DNA from 2 places in the Mesorhizobium sp. C264A genome. Region 1 is predicted to be linked to the other one. Evidence: predicted binding sites of a transcription regulator. Region 1 holds the regulator's gene; the other holds the start of a gene.
What was found. Region 1 encodes LexA, which represses DNA repair genes until DNA is damaged. Its sites were predicted from a motif close to TGTTCNNNNTGTGTTCNG; they were not measured.

Region 1 (3,412 bases):
CATGGGCGGCCTCGCCATGACCTCGATCATCGCCGGCAGTGCAACCTTGCTGTTCGCCATCTGGCATTTTCAGCGTGTGTCGCCGCTCAGCCTGATCGCCAATCTGGCCGTGATGCCGATTGTTTCGTTGATCGTCATGCCCTTTGCCGTGCTCAGCGCACTGGCGATGCCGTTCGGCGCCGACGGGCCGTTCCTCTATGTGATGGGCAAGGGTCTGATGGCGATGATCGCTATATCGGCCTGGATTTCCGAGCGCTCGCCGGTCGACGCCGTCGGGCTGATCTCCATCCGCTCGGTGCTGTTGGTGGCGGTCGCCCTCGTCATCGCCACCATGGCCACCACCTGGCTCAGGCTGGCGGCCGTGCCTTTCGCGCTGGCCGGCCTGTTGACGGTGCCGCAGGTGCTTACGCCCGACGTGCTCATATCCGAGGACGCACATCTGGTGGCCATGCCGATAGGTGGCGGCGAACTCGCCCTCAACCGCGAACGCTCCAACGAATTCACCACGGACAATTGGAAACGGGCGCTGCGGGCCGAAACCATTATCCCGCCCGAGATTTTCGAGGCAACAGATACGCGGTTCGATCTCGATCCGCTCGATCTGCCGCCCGGGTCGCCCTTCTATTGCATGGGCGATCTCTGTATCGCCCGACACCCTTCCGGAGCCATTGTAGCCCTTGCCAAAGACCGCAAGACGGCGCGGCCGGCCTGTGCCTTCGCTAGCCTGATCGTCATCGATGACGCCACGGCCTACAATCCGTGCCGCGACCCGCTGGTGCTGGTCGTGACGAAGAAACAGCTGGCCCGCGACGGCAGCGCCGCCGTCTTCTTCGATCCGCAATCGGCAGCTGCAGCGCCAACCATCCGCTTCGCCGTCGACAAGCCGTATCGCCCCTGGCACGAGCAGCGCCGCTTCTCCCGCGAAGCGCGCGGCCTGCCGCCTTACAACCAGCGTGAAAAGTACAAACCCAAGCCGGCTCAGTAGCGCCGGATCAATCCGACAAGCTTGCCCTGCACCTTCACCCTGTCCGGTCCAAAAATGCGGGTCTCGTAGGCCGGGTTGGCGGCTTCCAGGGCGATCGAGGCGCCCTTGCGGCGGAAGCGTTTCAGGGTCGCTTCCTCATCGTCGACCAACGCCACCACGATCTCGCCGGGGCTGGCTGTGTCGGCATTGCGGATGATGACCGTGTCGCCATCGAAAATGCCGGCCTCGATCATCGAATCGCCCTTGACCTCGAGCGCGTAGTGTTCACCGCCCATGATCATGTCAGGCGGCACCGAGATCGAATGGGTCTGATGCTGGATGGCGTCGATCGGCACACCGGCAGCAATGCGTCCCATCACCGGGATCGACACCGCCGAAACGGCGTCGTCATTGCCGGCCGACATCGAACGCGACGGCGAGCCCGGCTTGATCTGGCGGCCGATACCGCCTTGGCCCATCGCGCCTTGTCCCTGGCCGCCTTGCCCTTGGCCGGTTTGACCAAGACTGCCCTGAATGACGCTCGGCGAAAACTTCCTCGCCGCATTGAGGCCTGGTGCGATCGAGTCGGGCAGCCGCAGCACTTCCAGCGCGCGCGCCCGGTTCGGCAGCCGGCGAATGAAACCGCGCTCCTCAAGCGCCGTGATCAGGCGGTGGATGCCGGACTTGGAGGCGAGGTCAAGCGCTTCCTTCATCTCATCGAAGGACGGCGGGATTCCGCTCTCCTTCAGGCGTTCATGGATGAACATCAGAAGCTCATGTTGTTTGCGCGTCAGCATCGCGGCCCCCAGGGGTTCTGAAACCAGAATCAGAAAAAACAAACCCAGAACAAACACTATCTGTTCCAGTTGTGTTCCGCAACCTTTTAAAGTTTAATGAATGTGTTGACGTTTTGTTCAGCGTGACGTTCGGCACCGCGAGCGGCGCTCGTAGTCGTTGGCCGGCAACGGGGTGAAACGAAGACAAAGTGCCCTGCGTCGTCGGCTACGATCGCCGCTTCCTTTTCGGATGGGGCTGCGCAGCATCCGCGCCGGGTTCACTCTGGGCATAGACCTGCAGCGTGTAGCCGATGTGAGCGGTCATCAGAGTTTTCGCACGTTCGACGTCGCGATCGAGGGCCGCTTCCATCAGGGCGGTATGGTGTTCGATCGCCACGGCGTCGCGCAGGGCCGCCACGGCCTTCCGGTGGCCATCCGTGCGGCCGGCGGCGGCGCGCAGCGTCGGGGCCAGACCCAGAAAGCGGTGATGGCGATGCAATTGGTCGGAAATCGTCGCATTGAAGCGCAGCAGCCAGCTGGATGTCGCGGCACTGAGCAGCGCCGCATGGAAGGCATCGTGTTTTTCGTACCACGCGTCGACCGCATCATCCGATGGATCGTCGAGAACAGACCCGCACCGTGAGAGACGATAGTGGGCGGCAACGACCGCGTCTTCCCACTCACGGTCGCCCTCCTCGATCGATTCCACCAGCAGGGGCAGTTCGACCACCAGCCGCGCACGCGCCAAATCCTCGAGCTCCGCCCGAGAGACGGGAGCGACCGCAAACCCGCGGTTGCTGATGGCGGTCACAAGCCGTTCCGCCTCCAGCCGCGACAGCGCCTCGCGCAACGGCGTCCAGCCGATGCCGTAGGTGTTGCGCAGCGTGCTCAGCTTCAACGGCGCGGCAGGCGCCAGCCGGGTCGCAAGAATATCGCGCCTGAGCAGGCGATAGGCCGCTTCCGTCTTCGAGGTCTGCTCGTCATCCAGCATCGTGATCCATCAGATATAAACGCTCGGCGGATCATTATATATCAAAGCCTTTCAATGGGTGAATTATATATAATGTTTGACAGTTCAAGGGCGACCACTCAAGATCGCCGGCATGTTTGGGCGGCAGGCTCCGCCGCGCGCGTTTGTCCATGGAGGGGCGCCGGATCATGAGCACGACACCCGATCTCGCTACAATCCAAGCAATGGATGCCGCCGATCCGCTGCGCTCCATGCGCGAACGCTTTGTCTTGCCGCAAGGCGTGATTTATCTCGACGGCAATTCCCTGGGCGCCGCGTCAGCGGTCGTCTTCAGCGAACTGCAGCAGGCCGCCACGCAGGAATGGGCGCAGGACCTCATTCGCGCCTGGAACACGGCTGGCTGGTTCAACATGCCGGTGGAACTGGGAGATCAGCTCGGACGACTGATCGGCGCGGCTGACGGGCAGACGGTGGTCTGCGACACAACCTCGATCAACATCTACAAGCTGCTGCACGCCGCGCTCGGCATGCGGCCGAATCGGTCGGTCATCGTTGCCGAGGGCGACAGTTTCCCGACCGACCTCTACATGGCCGAAGGCGTCGCCTCGACCCGGCCGGGAACGCGGCTGCGGCTGGAGGGCGTCGACGCGGCCGCAATCGAGGACCTGATCGACGACAGCGTTGCCGTCATCCTGGTCAACC
Region 2 (3,412 bases), on a different contig from region 1:
GCTTGCCGCCGTTCTGGACGAACAGCCTGGAAAACAGGATGTGGCCGACCACCTGGCCGTCTTCTTCCGCCACCAGTTCGACAACGGCGTCGCCGCCGGTGACCAGAGCGTCGACCAGCCCGGCCTCCGCCTGCTGGCCGAATGCGTGTTCCTCGACCAGGCGTATGGCCTCGCGGTCCCGCGGCGTCGCGCCGCGTATCGACATCATGCTCATGAGAACTTCATTCCTTTTTCGATCTTGGCCCCGCGCAGAAACTCCTGCGCGGCAGCAGGCTTTCCGCCCGCCCGTTGAACTTCGACCAGCCTGACCGCGCCCGACCCGCAGGCGACCGTCAGCCGGTCATCGAGAATTCCTCCCGACTCGCCCATGCTTTCAGAAAGCGTACCTTCAGAAAGCGTCGAGCGAAGCAGTTTCAGCCGTTCCGTGCGGCCGCCGATGTCGGCCTCGCACCAGGCGCCCGGGAATGGCGACAGGCCGCGAATGTGATTGTGGACCTCCGCAGCCGGGCGCGTCCAGTCCACACGTGTCTCCGACTTATCGATTTTCCTGGCGTAGGTCACCCTGTCAGCCGCCTGCAAAGTCGATGCCAGGGTATTTGTCTCCAATCGGGACAGCGCTTCCACCATCAGCGTGGCAGCAATATTCATCAAGCGGTCGTGCAGATCGCCGGCCGTCATGTCGGGCTCTATGGCGCATTTTTCAACCAGTGCCACCGGACCGGTGTCCAGGCCCTCTTCCATGCGCATCACCATCATGCCGGTTTCGACGTCGCCGGCCATAATGGCGCGCTGGATGGGAGCTGCACCACGCCAACGCGGCAAAAGCGAGGCGTGGCCGTTGAGGCAGCCGAGGCGCGGAGCCTCCAGAATACCCTTCGGCAACAGCAAACCATACGCGACGACGACCGCGACATCGGCACGCAACGCATGGAAAGCAGCTTGCTCGGCCTCGCCCTTCAGCGACAGCGGCGTGCGCACTTCGATGCCCAGCCGCTCAGCCTCGCGCTGCACCGGCGACGGTGTCAGCTCCAGCCCGCGGCGGCCCGCGGCGCGCGGCGGCTGGGTGTAGACGGCTGCTATCTCGTGCCCGGCCTCGGCAATCGCGCGCAGCACCGGCACCGAAAACTCCGGCGTGCCCATGAAGATGACGCGAAGCGGCATCTTCCCTATCCCACCAGCTTGCCCGGCGCCTTGTCCTTGGCGAGCTTCTTGAACTTCTTGACCACCATGTCGCGCTTCAGCTTCGAGATGTGGTCGATGAACAGCACACCGTTGAGATGGTCGATCTCGTGCTGCAGGCAGGTCGCCATCAGGCCTTCGGCCTCGATCTCCTGCAGCTTGCCGTCGCGGTCGAGATATTTCACGCGCACCGAGGCGGGACGCTCGACCTCGGCGTAATAGTCCGGGATCGACAGGCAGCCTTCCTCGTAGACCGAGCGAGCGTCGGCGCTTTCGAGGATTTCGGGATTGATGAACACATGCGGCGCCGGCGGCTCGTCTTCCTTGGCGAGGTCGATGACCAGCATGCGCAGCGGCTCGCCGATCTGGATTGCGGCCAAGCCGATGCCCGGCGCATCATACATCGTCGCCAGCATGTCGTCGGCCAGTTTGCGCAAAGGCGCGTCGACGCGTTCGACTGGTTTGGAAACCTGGCGCAGGATGGGATCGGGAAGGATGATGAGCGGCTTGATCGACATGGCGCCTCACCTAAAACGTCGCAGGAGAAGCGTCAACCGGTGCGAATCGGTCTCGTTCACGTTTTGATCTGTGCCAGGTCTGCGAATCGGCTATGCTGGCGGGATGAACGACCTGAGCACCATCCTTTCCGAACCCGTTGCCCGGCTTGGCGCCACGACGATCACGCTCGGCCATGCACTGACCCTCGGCGCGCTGGTGTTTCTCGGCCTGTTCCTGGCGCTTGTCGTGGCGCTGTGGCGATCGGCCAAGGCGCGCACCATCGCCGCGGCGGAAGCCGCCGACCACGCCCGCGACGCCGAGGCGCGGATGGCCGGCATTTTGCAAAGCCAGGCCGAGATGCAGGGCCGCATGGGCGCCATCGCCGACGTGTTCGGCGCAAGGCAGGCCGAACTCAACCAGTCGATCGGCCAGCGCCTCGACGCCATGACCGGCAGGCTCGGCCAAACCTTGACCGAACAGACCAAATCGACGCATGAGAGCCTCGCCAAACTGCAGGAACGGCTGGCGGTCATCGACACCGCGCAAGGCAACATCCAGTCGCTGGCCGGCCAGGTCGTGCAATTGCAGGCGATCCTGTCCAACAAGCAGACGCGCGGCGCCTTCGGCCAGTCGCGCATGGAGGCGATCGTCGCCGACGGCCTTCCGATGGGCGCCTACGAGTTCCAGGCAACGCTGTCAAACGGCAGCCGTCCCGACTGCCTGGTCAGGATGCCGAACGGTGCGCCGCAGCTTGCCATCGACGCCAAGTTTCCGCTGGAAGCCTGGAACGCCATCCGCGCCGCCGATGGCGCCGAACAACAGAAGATCGCGGCCCAGGCTTTCCGCCGCGACATCGAAATTCACGTCCGCGATATCTCGGAAAAATACCTGATCCAGGGCGAGACGCAGGACACCGCCTTCATGTTCGTGCCGTCGGAATCGGTGTTCGCCGAAATCCACGAGAATTTCGACGCCGTGGTCCAGAAGGCGCACCGGGCGCGTGTCATCATCGTCTCACCGTCGCTTTTGATGCTGTCGATCCAGGTCATCCAGGCCATCCTCAAGGACGCCCGCATGCGCGAACAGGCGCATCTGATCCAGGGCGAGGTGATCCGGCTGATGGAAGACGTCGCGCGCATCGACGAACGCGTGCGCCGGTTGCAGACGCATTTTGGCCAGTCGGCCAAGGATATCGACGAGATACTGGTGTCGACGTCGAAGGTGACCAAGCGCGGCCAAAAGATCGAAGCGCTGGAGTTTGCCGAAAGCGAAGCCGAAGTGCGCGGTGGCGGACCCGCCAAGGCCGAAGCCGGGGTGCGGGTGGCGGATTCCAAGACGGGGCAGCTCAGGCTACGTGTCGTCGAAGGCGACGATTAAAGCGCGTCGCGCTGAACGGATTCATACGACGCGCTTTAAAAGTCTTTGTTTTGATGCATGTCGTTGTCCCAGAACCGCGGCACACTTCTGGGCGCCATGCATTAGACCGTAGCCACGATCACGTGCGCCTGGATCTTGGCCGCAACCTCGCCGCTGCCGTGTCTGGCTGCAATCACGGACGCGGCGTGATCGGTTGCGGCTTCCAGTTTTCCTCTGGCCTCGATTTCGTTGCGAAGCGGAGTTCCCTGGCAATAGGCAACCGCCGGAAGGCGCGGCGAGGAGGCACGGCTTTGTTCGGCCCTCGTGTCGATCACCACACGGGAGAAACCTGCGGCTTCCAACTCGCCGCGGATCAATG

Region 2: a site for LexA is predicted at 1,751-1,768, ahead of NKL04_RS24605 (DNA recombination protein RmuC). Genes of this name have one in related genera too.

What each region holds. Positions count from the first base shown of each region.
Region 1 is NZ_JAMYVY010000001.1:1,815,449-1,818,860, reverse strand. Features, by position in the region: gene NKL04_RS08920 (ComEC/Rec2 family competence protein) at 1-985, shown strand, start outside; gene lexA (transcriptional repressor LexA) at 979-1,761, opposite strand; gene NKL04_RS08910 (GntR family transcriptional regulator) at 1,967-2,731, opposite strand; gene kynU (kynureninase) at 2,899-3,412, shown strand, end outside.
Region 2 is NZ_JAMYVY010000002.1:1,154,257-1,157,668, forward strand. Features, by position in the region: gene NKL04_RS24590 (GNAT family N-acetyltransferase) at 1-214, opposite strand, end outside; gene fmt (methionyl-tRNA formyltransferase) at 211-1,161, opposite strand; gene def (peptide deformylase) at 1,167-1,697, opposite strand; gene NKL04_RS24605 (DNA recombination protein RmuC) at 1,801-3,054, shown strand; gene NKL04_RS24610 (class I SAM-dependent methyltransferase) at 3,156-3,412, opposite strand, start outside.